DNA from 3 places in the Psychrobacillus sp. FSL K6-1464 genome. Region 3 is predicted to be linked to each of the others. Evidence: riboswitches for the same ligand, from Rfam matches in the RefSeq annotation. Region 3 holds a riboswitch; each other region holds the start of a gene.

Region 1 (5,190 bases), 2.7 Mb from region 3:
ATATCGACTTTTCACCTAGCTCCATGGAAGTAAGCGCTATCAATAAAATAAATAAATAGTATTATTCATTTTATTAATAGTTGCAAACTAGATTTGAAAATATAGAAAAACCCAAGCTATAAGAAGCTTGGGTTAGTTCATTCTATTGGCACTCAAAGGCTTTCCATATGTATAAATTGATTTTTGACGTATTTGCAGAAATTTAACTCTCTTTGGGTTAGCATTTTTTGTGGATTAGATACAATTGCATTTTGACGTTTAATACAAAGTCCATGAATCGACTTCGCCATAATCTTGTTCTGACCTAAAAGAGGCTCTATTATTTTTAAGGGCAAAAAAGAAATACCCATACTAGACAAGACAGCTTGTTTTATAATTTCAAAATTCGTCATCTGCATATATTGGACTTGTGCATTCTTTTGATCGATTTTATCTTTGATTAGTTGTTGCAAATACAAGTTTTCTGGTAGTAAGAGAGTTTGGTTTTTTAAATCTCGTGCGTAAATCACTTTTCTTCCTGCCAGCGGATGACTGCAATGCATTATTAAAAATAATTCCTCTTCAAATAATAAGTCCACTTTATATGCTTGTTGAAATTCTGAGTCATTCTCATAGATTGGCATAATTGCAAAATTTGTTTTCTCAAGAAGTAACTTTTCCTTAAGGCTTTCATAACAATTGCTTTTAATGGAGAATGATTGCTGTTCAAATTCATCTATATGGAGAGGTAAAATAGTCGCAAAATATTTTTCAGCTATGTAATGACTTATGTGTACGGAAAGTGGAGAATTTACTTGGTGCAATTCTTGTTCCATTTGCTTATCTAGTAATAATATTTTCCTAGCATATTGTAAAAAAACTTCCCCTTGCTCTGTTAATTCAATTTGTCTATTTTTACGTTGAATTAATATGGTCTTATATTTTTCTTCTAGCTGTTGAATTTGATGACTAATTGTTGGTTGAGAACAAAACATTCTACGAGCCGTCTCTGTAAATGAACGACATTCAGCTAGAACGATAAACATTTGCATTTTATCTAGCATGCAACTGACTCCCTTTTATATGAATATCACTACTGATAATGATAATCGTTTTCATTATAGTTTATCATTTGCACTTACTGATGTCGATCATCATTTCAAGTAACAAAAAGAGTGGCCCTGCATATGAGGACCACTACTTAAGTATTAGAGAATTCTATTTTGAGGTTCTCTATTTTCTAAAACTGCTTCTATATCTTTTGCATTCATTTGCATCATCGCTTGGCGAGTGCGGATACTGGCACTACCGATATGGGGAGACACCGTTACATTAGGTAAAGTTAGTAGAGGATGATCCACCGGTACAGGCTCTTGCTCAAATACATCTAGTCCTGCAGCCCATATCTTTTTCGACGCCAGTGCTTCATAAAGAGCTTGTTCATCTACTATGCCACCTCGTGCGACATTAATAATTGCTGCAGTTTCTTTCATCATATTAAGTTCACGTTCCCCTATAAGTCCCTTTGTTTCAGGTGTAAGTGGAGTTAATAGAATGACAAAATCAGATTGCTTAAGTAATTCGTCTAATTCCGCGTAAGTAAAGCCGTACGTTTCTTCTGCATCTAGTTTTCTAGAGCGATTATGATATAACACATTCATATCAAAGCCTTTCGCACGTCTAGCAACCGCTTCCCCTATACGTCCCATTCCTACAATACCGAGTGTTGCACCGAAAACGTCCATTCCTGTATATTGCATTGGTGACCAGGAATCCCAGTTACCCGAACGAATTTCTTGTTCTACTTCTGTTATTCTTCGAGCAGTTGCTAATAGTAAAGCAAATGCTAAGTCTGCTGTTGTCTCTGTTAATACTCCCGGAGTATTTGTTACGACAATACTACGGTCTTTTGCTGCCTCTATGTCTATATTGTTATAGCCCACTGCAAAATTACTAATTACTTTTAAATTTGGAAGGCTTTCAATTAGTGTACGATCGATATTATCGGATAACATCGTCCATAGAGCGTACGCGTCTTTAGCATTTGTTATTATTTCTTCATTTGTCATTCCAATAGTTTCGCTATGCCACATTTGTACATCAAACTTTTTTCTTAAAGGCTCAATGATTTCTTCGGGTAGTTTACGAGTTATGTATATTTTCTTCAAAACTTTATCCTCCCTCGAGTTATGGATTCTTGTGTTTCTCTGGTGCTTTCGGGTGATTATCCCCAACATTCCGGTGTTTCTCCAAATATCCATTATGATTCACCCAGCCCTCAAACAATCGGGTTAGATAAAGCATGGACGAAAGTAGGAAATTTTGCAAACATATTTACAACTTCAAATAGCTACGTTATACTTTGGGCATATTAAAAACTACATACCGTTTTGCGCACTAGGGGTGCCCACTTTGGCTGAGATGCGAGCATTTTGCTCCGATCCCTTAAAACTCGATCAGGATAATACCTGCGTGAGGAAGTGCGGTGACTTCCCTAATATTTTTGTATTGGATAAGTGGCTGCATCTTCACGGATGTGGTCTTTTTTTATGAAAAAATACAGGGAGGTTTTTTAAATGGAGTGTGGATTGAGCCCAATTATCGGATTTCGTTTTTCGTTACATCCGATGACAAATGATTTTATCAAAGTGATTAAAGGTGCTTTGAAGGAGACGGATGCGACGAATGTGTGGATGCACACAGATGATGTGTCGACGGTTATTCGTGGCAAACAAGTACATGTATTTAATGTGGCAAAAGCAATTACATTGCATGCTGCTAAAACAGGAGAACATATTGCACTGTCCGGTACTTTTTCCGCTGGTTGCCCCGGTGATTCTGCAGGAGATGTCTATCTAGACAAAGGCGATATAATTGCCAACACAGATATAACAAAACAATATGTATCTTCTCAATTTGCTCTATACCCGATGAATAACCCGAGTTATATGGACATTATTTACCGTGAAGTGGATCGTGCTAAAGCACAAGGTGTGTTTAATGATTCCATGCATTATGCGAGTGGTATTCATGGAGATATTCATGATGTGTTTGCGTTTTATGAAGAAGCATTCACGAATGCCCGCTCAGATGAGCATAAGCATTTGGTTATGACCGTTTCTATGAGTATTAACAGCCCCTCTCATGGAGGTCGTTAACATGCTGAAATCATGGAAGCTAAAAGAAATCGTGTTAATGTCTTTACTTGCCGTTGTATTTGGCATTGTGTATTTATTGTTCTTGCATGTCGGTAATATTTGGGCTGGATTTATAGGTCCGATTGCATATGAATGGATTTTTGGGATTTGGTTTATCGTGTCTATTATTAGTATGTATATTATTCGAAAGCCAGGTGCTGCAGTTATTTCAGAAACAATCGCCGCTGCCATTGAGGTGTTGTTAGGAAATGCCGTTGGACCCCGACTAATTCTATCAGGTGTTATTCAGGGCTTAGGGGCAGAAGCAGTATTTGCTGCAACTAGATACAAACGCTTTGATATTTGGATTCTAATCCTAGCGGGTGTGGGATCTTCGGTATTTAGTTTTGCCTACGGGTATTTGTTAGGTGGCTTTACGGTATTCAGTACTGGTTATGTTGCGCTGATGCTTGGCATTCGCATATTGAGTGGAGCTCTCCTTGCTGGTGTTGGAGGTAAAGCGGTTGCCGATGGCTTACTAGCAACAGGCTCTCTTCGAGGATACGCTATTTCACGACCGAAAAAAGGTGATGCTCGTGCATGACGTCATTTCGTTTGAGAAGGTCAGCTTTCGATATCCAGATGAGGAAAAATGGACTTTGACTGACTTTTCATTTGCAGTACAAAAAGGTTCCAGGGTTGTGTTAACTGGTCCTAGCGGCTGTGGAAAAACGACACTACTTTACTTGTGCAATCGATTATATCCCGATAATTGCGATGGTATTTTAACGGGCAATATTGAGCTATTTGGGAAGGATAGTCGGACATTCATTGCCGGGGAAATAAATCATCGAATTGCTACCGTTTTTCAGGATCCAGATGCGCAATTTTGTATGCAAACAGTGGAAGAGGAGCTTGCTTTTACGCTAGAAAATTTGCAGGTGAAACGTGAAGAGATGGAGAATCGAATAAGAGAGGTACTTGCTCTCACAAATTTAACTGACTTTCGATATTCTATTATTCAACAGCTTTCAGGTGGGCAGAAGCAACAAATCGCTACTGCATGTGCACTTATTATGGAGCCCGAGATTTTGCTGTTAGACGAACCAATCGCTCATTTGGACCCTTATACAGCTAAAAGATATATAGAATGGTTGGATCAGCTACAGCAAAATCGGCAAATGACAATTGTTGCAATTGAACATCGCTTGGACTTATGGGGAGATTTTTTTGACAGGATCATTCCTTTGAGCGAAAGCGATGAACCATCCATACTTCCTAAAAGAATGACTTCTATAAAACCAGATATTTCCATTCAAGCAACAGAAATAGAGACAAAAACTTTTTTGAAGCCCGCCTCATTTTCTTTACAGCGCGGAGAAATTACCATTCTTGCTGGACCTAACGGTAGTGGTAAATCAACTTTATTAAAGGCCTTATGTCATTTGATTCCTAGAAATGGATTAGTAGAACCGACGTTCTTAGGCTATGTTCCGCAATCACCTGAGTTTTTGTTTCTTACTAAGACTGTTCAAGATGAAGTGGCATATGGCGGTGGATATGGTGTGGATAACATGTTGCAGCGATTAAAACTAATGGACATTGCTGCTTCACATCCTTTTTCTATTAGTCATGGTCAAAAACGAAGGGTAGCCATTGCCGCAATGCTTTGTGATGGGAGAGAAGTAATTTTAATGGATGAACCTACCTCAGGTCAGGATGCTGCCGCATTATCAGAGCTATATCAACTAATAGATGAGCGTGCTCATGATGGCACTACATTTTTAATCGTTACGCACGATATGGAGTTCGCCTATTGTCTAGCAGATTCTATTATATTGATGGAGGATGGTAGTTTAACTGGGAAGTTTCCTGCGTTAGCCGTTTGGGAGAACGAAAAGTTATTACTGGAGCATCATTTACTCCCACCGAAAGGACTGATGCAATGTGAGAAGTCTTTTGCATAGAATGAATCCTTCCGTGAAGTTTGTTTTAATCACTGTGTGCATGTTCACGATGGCTTTTTTCTTTGATCCAGTGACCCCCCTTCTATTTTGGGCTGGTGTACTTTTAA
Region 2 (5,190 bases), 1.1 Mb from region 3:
ATCATTGAGCTGCCTAGGCAGCTCTTTTTTCTATATCACCAGAAGAGGATGTTTAGTTAAAAAAGGGATATTTGAATTAATATAGAATAATTACTTATGAATAAAAAATGGAGCAATAAAGGGGCATTAAATTGGAAATAAGGTTTAATAACTTTTTTAGAGAAGAATTAACAATTAATGAAATTCAAGTAGCTATGGAAAATGAAGAGATAACTTCTAAAGAGTTAGTTATGTATTATCTTTACAGAATTGCAAAGTATGACCAAGATGGACCTAAAATAAATTCTATTCTTGAAATAAATCCTGACGCAATCTTCATTGCGGAAGCATTAGATTATGAAAGAAAAACAACTGGTGTTAGAGGTCCATTGCACGGTATTCCCGTTGTTCTGAAAGACAGTATTGAAACAAATGATTCAATGCATACCAGTGCAGGAACACTTGCATTAGAGAATCATATTAGTAGTCATGATGCATTCATTGTTGAAAAGCTCCGTAACTCAGGTGCAGTACTCTTAGGAAAGGCTAATATGACAGAACTAGCTAATGGGATGTCAAATACAATGTGGGCAGGCTATAGTTCCAGAGGTGGGCAAGTATTAAATCCATATGGCGATGCTAATCTTTTTGTTGGTGGATCCAGTTCAGGTTCAGCTGTGGCAGTTGCTGCAAATTTTACAGTATTAGCTGTTGGCACTGAAACAGATGCTTCTATTCTAAGTCCAGCGGTTACAAATGCTGTGGTAGGTATAAAACCTACGGTTGGATTGATAAGCCGAACAGGTATAATTCCTTTCACATATTCTCAAGATACGGCTGGTCCAATGGCAAGAACCGTTATGGACGCTTCTATTTTATTGGGAGCTTTAGTTGGTGTTGATAATCTTGATGCCGCTACCCATAAAAACATAGGAAGGCTTCAACGGGATTATTCAACTTTTTTGGATTCTACGGGCTTAAGGGGAGCGAAAATTGGTGTATTCAAAGGTGCTTCTAAAGCGTTTTATGGATCTGAAGAATATGATGCGGGATTATTTGAGGGTGCCATACAGACCTTAAATCAAGAAGGTGCTATGGTCACTGAAGATATCGAGATTCCTTCTTTTCATAGAGAGTGGAAAAGGGTGGTACTAGTATCAGAGTTGAAACATAGCCTAGAAAATTATCTTTCCAAACTCCCTTCGCATTTACCTGTACATTCTATAACCGATCTGATTCAGTTTAACAAGAGTAATGCAGATAGGGCATTGAAATACGGACAGAATAAGTTGGAGGAAATTGTGGGATTACCTAATACGTTAAGAAATCCTGAATATTTGAATGCAAAACTTGATGATTTATATTTTTCTCAGTCTGGGATTGATTTTGCTTTGAAAAAGTATGACCTTGATGCAATTCTTTTCCCTTCATATATAGGGTCGACAATCTTTGCTAAAGCTGGATATCCATCTATTGCTCTACCTGCTGGATACAAGGAAAGTGGAAGACCTTTTGGTATAACTTTTGCTGGTACTGCTTTTAGTGAAGGTATATTAATCAAACTTGCTTATGCCTTTGAACAAGCCACAAAACATCGGAAAAGACCCAAATTAATATGAAAAAGAAAGATGTACTTCATTCCTCATGAACAGTTAAATCAACCTAGAAAACAATTGATTCAAATATATCTAAAAATCCTTCTTCAACTAACGAGGTGCTTTAGCAAAATAAAACTAACGAGAAACAGTCTGATTTGTTATGCAACTAATGCAGAAAGTAATGTAAGGCGTCTTGGTAATAAATGGAGGTTACTAGGAGGACGAAAAATGTTTAAGTATGTGTTGCAATTTATCGTTGGAATCTTTACTTTAGTGGTATCAACATTTATAGCTTGGTATGAAGGAAGTACAATAACCAATAATTCTTTGGAATGGGGGTATTCAACACCATTTACTAAATTATTTAACATTGAGATTACGAATGGTCGTGATATTAATCAACTTGATTATTTTGTTTATGCAGCTAAATTTCACCCACTATTTCCCGCTATTATGATAGTTAGTGCATTCTATATTTTGAGTGTAGTTGGTTATCTTCTTATAAAAAGTAAGTCTAAATGGACTACAGGATTTTGGGGATTATTAAGTTGTATTATGTTATTACTTAGTGGTTTTATTTTTAATTCACCAACCATTGGCGGAAGGATTTTATTCTGGATTGCTTTAGTAAGTGGACTAATTAGTATAGCTGTTGCAATGTTCGTGGGCTTAAGAAATTTCAAGAACAAGGAGACCGTTGAATTATAACAATGTGAAGAGTTTCACTTAAACTAACGGGTGCTTTAGCTCAATAAGAAAAAAGCTTTACTCCTTGTTGAAGTAAAGCAACCGTATATTGAGTAATCCGTTTATTTAAGTTCTAATACGACTTTTTCCGTTTTACCATCCCAAGAAAATTCCGCCACAATAACTTCATCTTCCGCTACCCTTACTTCATGTTGAATGTTCCCTTCTTCGAGCCTGCCCTTTCCTTTAAAACTCGCATCCGTAACTTTTTGCTCGCTCTTAGCTATGCTAGTGGAAACTATGTAATCAAATGTTTCCGGAGGATCCCCTTCACCGATATAGTCAATAATGTAGCTGGCTGTTTGTGATTTCCCATCATCCACTGCTTTATATTTTACTAACCAATGGTCACTTTCTCCTTCAAAGTGCAACGTGCTAACACCAATTACAGCACAACCAGCGAGTAGCATGAACAAGAATCCCATCGCAATCTTCTTCACCATTTTCCACACCTCCGTTCATTTAAATTTATACTGAATATAAGTAATTACCTGCTGTAAATTCTTTATTGTAATCAAATATTCACCTACTTTGTATTGCCATCTTTAACACTTCTTTTACAAAATGGCTATTTACTTAAATACGTTTGAAAATAAAATGAGTTCCAATTTCAATAAAATTTACATTTAATAATTTATTTTTTCTTTTTGACTAGTCGAGATCCTCTCTACAATTCATTTTAAGTTATCCATTTATTATTAGTCTTTTTCTCCATTAGAATTATATAAAAAACCACCTAATAGAGGCCCAGGATATCAATAGAAAAATGCTCGATATAGCGAAGAAATACGAAATAAACTGTCTACTTTCTTGATTTTGCAGTTTTTTATAAGCTTTATAAGAAATTTCCCCCATAGCGCACCTTAAACCATTTTCATTTGGTTCTACACTAATTAGTAATCCTTCACTGTTTTCTAAATTTACCCTTGTAATTAGTGGTATCTCTTCTCTGAAACTTTTCATTGTAAAATCTGATATCCCAACATTTTTCTCATCAATAAAATCCAAACTTACTGGTTTATATATAGAGTTATTAATTATCTTATCGCTGATCAAAAAAGCTTGTTGTTCGATTATATTAGTTGAAATACACATAGTTTCACCTCATTATTATATTCAAATCATGTTCCAAAGGTACTTAAATACATAAAATAGAGAAAGCTTCATAAGTAATTTTATATATGCTATACAGATTCAAGCCCAGTTATTGTGAGAAAAATGGCTTGATTATTTTAGCGATGCCTTAACACCTAACAAACAAGACTTGACATAAAATTCTAAAAACTATACATTGAGAGTAACTTAAATATAATCACTAGGGGTGTTATTTAACTGAGATGAGTATTTACTCAAACCCTTTGAACCTGAACTAGTTAATACTAGCGGAGGAAAGTGTAGATTCTAATACATAATAGCAGGCTGATGATGCCTAATTTTTACTATGCAATTATTTGTATTTGCGCAACTTTCCTAAAGGAAGGTTGCGTTTTTTTATTATATCTATCACTTTATCATTTAAGTTTCAGCAAAACTAACAGCATGGGAGTGGTTATGATGAACAGAACAGTATTGGTAACGGGCAGTAGTAGAGGTTTGGGATCAGCTATTGTAAAAGAATTGGCACAACAAGGATTTAAAGTGGTTATTAACTACTATAAAAGTAAAGATGCCGCTGAAAAGCTTGTTTCTATACTAGGTAAAGATAATGCAATTGCAATTTGTGCAGATGTCACAAATCGGGCAGAAGTCGATGCCTTGGTAAAGAAAGCAACCGAATATTTTGGTCAATTAGATGTTGTAGTCAACAATGCATTGGTAGGTTTCAAATTTGATCCAAACAAACAGAAATCCTTTACAGAACTTACTTGGGAGGATTATCAAAAACAACTAGACGGCACTTTAAAAGCCGCATTTAATGTAGTCCAAAGCGTTATACCTCAATTTATTGAACGACGAAATGGAAGTATTATAAGCATTGGTACCAATTTGTATCAAAACCCTGTTGTTCCTTATCATGAATATACAACAGCAAAGGCTGGACTAATTGGTTTTACGCGAAATATCGCCGCTGAACTGGGACAATTCGGCATAAGAGCAAATGTAGTTTCAGGTGGATTATTAAAAACGACTGATGCCAGTTCTGTTACAACTCCTGAAGTATTCGATTTAATTGCTCAATCAACGCCTTTGAAGAAAGTAACTAGTCCCGAAGATGTAGCCAATATGGTCGCTTATTTATCTTCAGAAAATGCTGATGGTATTACAGGTCAGAATTTAACAGTAGATGGCGGTTTGACAATGAACTAGTAACTTAATTTACAATAGATAGTCTTACAAAAATAGACGATTTAAGCAGTCACTCATGACATAGGTAGAGGAGTAGCTAATGAAAGGAAATCAAAGAAAACAAATCCACTTAGGCGTATTGCTGTATGGATGTGGACATCATCAGGCTGCTTGGTTAATGCCTGATTCAAGCATTGAATGCATCGGGAACATTTCTTATTACCAATCCTTAGCACAGTTAGCTGAAACGGGTTGCTTTGATGCGGTGTTCTTTGCCGACAATCAATCATTCCCTGCCAACGACCCAAATGAAATGCCAGCATTTTGGTTAGATCCAGTGGTCAATTTAACTGCTATTTCTCAAGTGACAAATTATGTGGGATTAGTTTCAACAATCTCAAGTACCTTTTCGAATCCTTACACTGCTTCGCGACAACTGTTAAGCCTAGATCACATTACAAACGGACGTGTCGGGTGGAATCTCGTTACCTCAATGAGGGACGAGGAAGCATTAAATCATAGTATGCCGGAACTGCCTTCTCATGATAAACGGTATGAAAAGGCCGAAGAATTTGCTGCT
Region 3 (5,190 bases):
ATGGCAAATGCATTTTTTTCACAGTACAACAAGGGAATATTTGTGACCCAAAGTGAGTTGCCAGCACCGAATCCACTATCGTTTGAACAAATTCTGAATGCTAGTAAAGAAGAAGGAAAATCTCCTGTAGCTAAGGCAGAGGGAATGGACAACTACTACTCATTAACAGAATTGAAGCCACTAATATAGCATGTTGCTTACCTTTCCAAATGCTTAGCTGTATTGACGCTTGGGGGAAGTTGCTTAAATAGGGGTAGAAAGTTGCAAGTTTACTGATGAGTGCTGCGCAAAAGCACCTCCTATACTAAAAAAACTGTCCCCTTATTTAGGAGGACAGTTTTTTAGCGAGTAGTTTTTTTAGATTTTAACACTTTGCGGATAATGGGATAAACAATTGGTGCAAATTTAATTGCTGTTTTAACTAAGTTTTTTACTTTCATCATAATCGCTCCTTGGCTTTCGTTATTAATAATTATGTACCCTTAAGAGCCTATAAATAAACGTTATCTTAATACTTTAATGCCTTGAACAATATTCCAAACCATTACTATAACATACACAAGCATATATATACCGATTAGTATTAAAGGTCCCACTGCCATCCAAAGGGTAGGCTGTTCATTATATCCAGTTGTAAAAGGCATAAAACTTGAAAAGATACTAATGAACAAAATTACTAATAAAACAACAGGTATGATATGAGAGATTAAGGATTTTTTTGCATGATATTTAACCTCAGAATCCTGTGAGACAAAATAAACGATGATGGGCAATAAAAAGGGGGCAAACAAAACACTAAAATAGGAAAGTGCTGATAAAATTCTTGGATTATCCAGTTTATATCACCTCTATTCTTTCTAATATATCCTACGAAATTATGATATTTTTCTCACTTTTACCTAAGGAGACTAAGATGTTTTTATAAGTTTCCGTAGAGGAAATAGATACATATTCTTTTTCACCATGCCAATCCCCACCACTTGGTCCAAACTCAATAGCGCCTGCTCCAGTTTCTGCATAAAAGCGAGCATCAGCTGCTCCATGCTGCCCAAATAACACAGCAGGTTTTCCTATAAACTGTGAAGTGACCTGAGCAATACGTTCGATATATGGGTTAATAGCTTCAGTTGTTACTGCAGGAGCGGTAGTGTGCACTTGTATTTCACTATTGGGAAATTCTTCCGTCAACGTTTGGAGGTCTAAAAGAATACTATGCATATCTTGTCCGGGTACGTAACGAAGATCATAACTTACTATGCACTCATCGGGCACTACGTTATATCGTTCTCCTGCTTGTATTTTTGCCAAGTTTAAGGAAGGATAATCATAGAACTCATTGCTTGCTGTTAAAAAAGAAAGTTTGCGAAGCTGTTGGTCAAAAAGAAACGCTTGTTCAATTGCATTTATTCCTTCCCAAGGACGACTGCCATGACTAGATTTGCCCTTAAGTATTACATCAAACTGGATAATTCCTTTTGCCTGTAAGCCAATTTGTAGATGGGTAGGTTCTCCGCATATAACAAAGTCACCGATATATCCTTGATCGACCAAAAATTTGGATGTCTCTCCGTCTGTTTCCTCATCGGTTACGATATGTAGTTGGATTTTTTGAGCAAGATTTTCAGGTTGTTTAGATAGCTCATAAAAGGCTTGCATCATCGCTGCAACTCCCGCTTTCATATCAGCTGTTCCACGACCATATAAATAATCTCCCTCAATATAAGGCTGAAATTGTGAAGTTTCTCCTGGAACAACATCTACGTGACCATTCCAAATCATACATTTATCACCGTCTCCTATTACTGCCACAAGCATCAGTTTTTCCTCATGCTTTAAGATCGTAGTAGTAATACCTCGTTCCTCTAGCCAATTCTCACAAAATAACAAAGCATTATTTGCGCCTTCCAATGTGTCACTTTTGATACGTATTAAATCTTTTAATAATGTAATCATGTAAACATCCCCTTACGCGTATAGTTTTTACAAGTATAACAAAAGAACAAAAGAAGGTTGCAATACTTTATCTATTCAGCTACAATGAACTCGAACTAAATAATTCAAACCACAAGGGGCGCCGTTGATACGGCTGAGATAGTACCCTTCGAACCTGTAAGTTAATACTTGCGTAGGGATGTGGATGGAAACTGACAATCGCGCGATGTCTGGGTCTATCCCGGGGGTCGTTTTTTTTGTGGTCAAAAAAAGGGGATTGTCATGAAGAATAATCGAGTATTAATATTAATGGAAATCGCTATTTTTGCAGCTTTAGGATATGTTTTAGATATGATCGGCTTTGGAATGCCGCAAGGTGGATCAGTTACATTCGTTTTAGTACCTGTTATTTTAATGGCTTTTCGTCGTGGTATTGTAGCAGGTTTAACAACTGGATTTTTAATAGGTGTATTACAAGTCGTTACAGGCCGTTTTTACGCAGCTCCCTTATCATTTGAAATAGTGATAGCACAAGTAGCAATAGATTATTTCATCGCATTTATGGTAGCTGGTTTTGCTGGTTTTCTGAGACCTGCGTTTTTACATGCATTTGAACAAAAGGATAAAATGAAAATGGTTAGAGCAGTTGTCTTGGGAACGTTCATCGCAGCTTTTCTTCGTTATTTAGCACACGTAACTTCAGGTATTCTATTCTTTGGTGAATTTGCTGGTGAGCAAAATGTTATTTTGTATTCGTTGATCTATAATTCTACTTATATGATTCCTGTATTTTTAGTAGCAGCTTTCATTTGTTCCATATTATTTGTTAAAGCTCCGCGCCTCACACTGCCGAATCTTCACTAAATATGGTATGATTAGAATACATTTAGTGAAGAAGGGATCTTGTTAAGATGATTGTACAAACTGACGAAGAGTTAGTAGCATTAAAAAAAATAGGGCGTATTGTTGCAGAAATTCGAGATGTAATGAAGGCTGCTACTAAACCTGGTGTGACTACGAAAGAGTTAGATGAAATCGGCGGAAAGCTATTTAAAGAGCATGGCGCGATTTCTGGACCAATGGGAGAATACGATTTTCCGGGATATACTTGTATTAGTGTTAATGAGGAAGTAGCTCATGGAATGCCAGGCGCTCGTGTTATAAAAGATGGTGATATCGTGAATATAGACGTTTCAGGATCACTTGATGGTTATTTTGCAGACACAGGAATTTCTTTTGTCGTAGGCGAAGGATATGAAGAGAAAGAGAAGTTGTGTGCTGTAGCTGAGAGTGCATTTGAGCGTGCAATGCTAAAAGTTAAAGCAGGTTCACGATTGAACCAAATTGGTAAAGCAGTAGCTAGAGAAGCCAAAGATAATGGCTTGCATGTTATTATGAACCTAACTGGACATGGTATTGGGAAATCACTTCATGAAGCTCCTCAACATGTATTGAATTATTATGATGCATGGGATCCAACAATATTAAAAGAAGGAATGGTTTTAGCAGTTGAGCCATTTATTTCTGCGAAGGCAGAGCATATTGTTGAATCAGGTGATGGTTGGACATTTATCACTCCTGATAAATCCTTAGTAGCACAGATTGAGCATACAATTGTTGTCACAAAAGGTGCACCAATTTTATTAACTAAATTAGATTAAAACAAAACGCCTTCAAGAGTTTACTCTTTCGAAGGCGTTTTTTAATTTATGAGTATGACCTACTACGAAGTCAGTGCTCATAGTAATTTTTCGGCTGATGGGCGGTTTCCATGGGCGTTGCCTCAGCCTCCTCGCTTAGAAAAAATTTAGATCTAGTTATTTAAAAATACATTAACTATTTCTTGAAGTTGTAGGAGACAGACAGATAAATATGTTTAACGAAAAAAGAGAGGCTGTTTGTGACAACTACCACAAACAGCCTCTAATATTGTAAAATGTCTGTCCAAACCTTAAGGGGTTCTGGAACCTTTCTTAAGGAAAATTATCCCAACGACCAAGACGCAGCTTAGGAAAAGAGAAGCTGAGGTCAGGAGCAGTTGACTAAAGTTGTGTTGGATTGCTACCCCGACGAAAGTCCAGATAAACACAACTGACATAAGACGATCAAAATAATGATAGCGGAAGTGAAGAGCTATCGCTGTCGCAATGGTTAAGAAGATAACACCCCAAAGTGATTTTGTCATACCAAATCCACCGAATTCATAAAACGTGAGGAGATAAGATAGATTTATGAAGAAACTGATAAATGTCCATCCTAAAAGGAAGGAAATTGGTAACCGATTTTTTCGATTTATATCATCTAAAGGATAGGTTAAATATAATTTAAACAAGCAGCTTAGTAAGACAGTGAGAATACCAAAAGCATAACCAAATAGTTCGTAATGCCAACTGAATATATTCAAAATATATAACACAGATGATGCCCCGTATAATAGAACGCGTCTAGTAGGGATAGGATGAGAAGACTTGTAATCTTTCATCATATTCCAAATCCACCAAGCTAATGAGATGAAAATAACAATCCATATGTAAAACACATAATTTGCTGGAGTAAAAAAGACGGGAAGTCTATTGAAAATCTCGCCACTGGTTTGACCATTTATGGGAAGTAGAATAGATAGTAATTTAACGATTACAGTAGATATAAAAAATAATATTAAAAGGATTATTTTAAACATTCAGCTGCCTCCTTCTATTTAATAAGTATACCTTTGATATATACCAACAACAAATTAGAATTATGAATGTTATGTGACGAAATTGGGACAATCTGTATGAGGAAAACATGATATACTAGAAATCTAATATAATTGTCAATATAGGAGGAATATTTAGATGATTGAACAAACTTATTCGGTTGTATGGGATCTTGATCGCTTTTTTGAAGGGGGCAGTAGCTCTCCATCTTTAAGAAGCCATTTGGATGAAGTAAAAGGAAAGCTAAGCAGTTTTGACGCAAAACTCCAAGACTTTAACTCACCGACATCTATAGCAGATGTCTCCGTTATTGAGCAAACAATAGAACAATTAAAAGATATCGCAACAAATTTATCTGAAGCTGGAGCAGTAATAGGTTGCTTTATGGCACAGGATACAACTGATAAGCAGGCAGCATTATTAGAAGGTGAGATAGGGTCACTTTATGCTAGATTCTCTTCTCAAATGCTCACAATTCAACAAGTGCTAAGTAAAACAGAGGAATCTGTATGGGAAGATCTACTTCAAACACCTGAGCTTTCTTCATTTGCATTTGTGT

The links. Region 3 has a riboswitch for thiamine pyrophosphate ahead of thiT (energy-coupled thiamine transporter ThiT). Riboswitches for the same ligand answer to the same signal wherever they lie in the genome.
Region 1: another riboswitch for thiamine pyrophosphate. It lies ahead of MKX39_RS01125 (YkoF family thiamine/hydroxymethylpyrimidine-binding protein); the one in region 3 lies ahead of thiT (energy-coupled thiamine transporter ThiT).
Region 2: another riboswitch for thiamine pyrophosphate. It lies ahead of MKX39_RS09070 (3-oxoacyl-ACP reductase); the one in region 3 lies ahead of thiT (energy-coupled thiamine transporter ThiT).

The regions. Positions count from the first base shown of each region.
Region 1 covers NZ_JBBOOP010000001.1:212,708-217,897, reverse strand. Annotated here, with positions in the region: gene MKX39_RS01135 (LysR family transcriptional regulator) at 153-1,043, opposite strand; gene MKX39_RS01130 (2-hydroxyacid dehydrogenase) at 1,188-2,147, opposite strand; TPP riboswitch at 2,369-2,475, shown strand; gene MKX39_RS01125 (YkoF family thiamine/hydroxymethylpyrimidine-binding protein) at 2,556-3,137, shown strand; gene MKX39_RS01120 (ECF transporter S component) at 3,139-3,720, shown strand; gene MKX39_RS01115 (ABC transporter ATP-binding protein) at 3,707-5,083, shown strand; gene MKX39_RS01110 (energy-coupling factor transporter transmembrane component T family protein) at 5,085-5,190, shown strand, end outside.
Region 2 covers NZ_JBBOOP010000001.1:1,843,663-1,848,852, reverse strand. Annotated here, with positions in the region: gene MKX39_RS09090 (amidase family protein) at 132-1,598, shown strand; gene MKX39_RS09085 (YjdJ family protein) at 1,806-2,285, shown strand; gene MKX39_RS09080 (hypothetical protein) at 2,387-2,767, opposite strand; gene MKX39_RS09075 (hypothetical protein) at 3,045-3,419, opposite strand; TPP riboswitch at 3,632-3,732, shown strand; gene MKX39_RS09070 (3-oxoacyl-ACP reductase) at 3,879-4,631, shown strand; gene MKX39_RS09065 (NtaA/DmoA family FMN-dependent monooxygenase) at 4,711-5,190, shown strand, end outside.
Region 3 covers NZ_JBBOOP010000001.1:2,909,711-2,914,900, reverse strand. Annotated here, with positions in the region: gene MKX39_RS14845 (SGNH/GDSL hydrolase family protein) at 1-189, shown strand, start outside; gene MKX39_RS14840 (DUF4870 domain-containing protein) at 504-836, opposite strand; gene MKX39_RS14835 (M20 family metallopeptidase) at 868-1,953, opposite strand; TPP riboswitch at 2,058-2,149, shown strand; gene thiT (energy-coupled thiamine transporter ThiT) at 2,215-2,796, shown strand; gene map (type I methionyl aminopeptidase) at 2,844-3,593, shown strand; gene MKX39_RS14820 (tryptophan-rich sensory protein) at 3,884-4,612, opposite strand; gene MKX39_RS14815 (M3 family oligoendopeptidase) at 4,770-5,190, shown strand, end outside.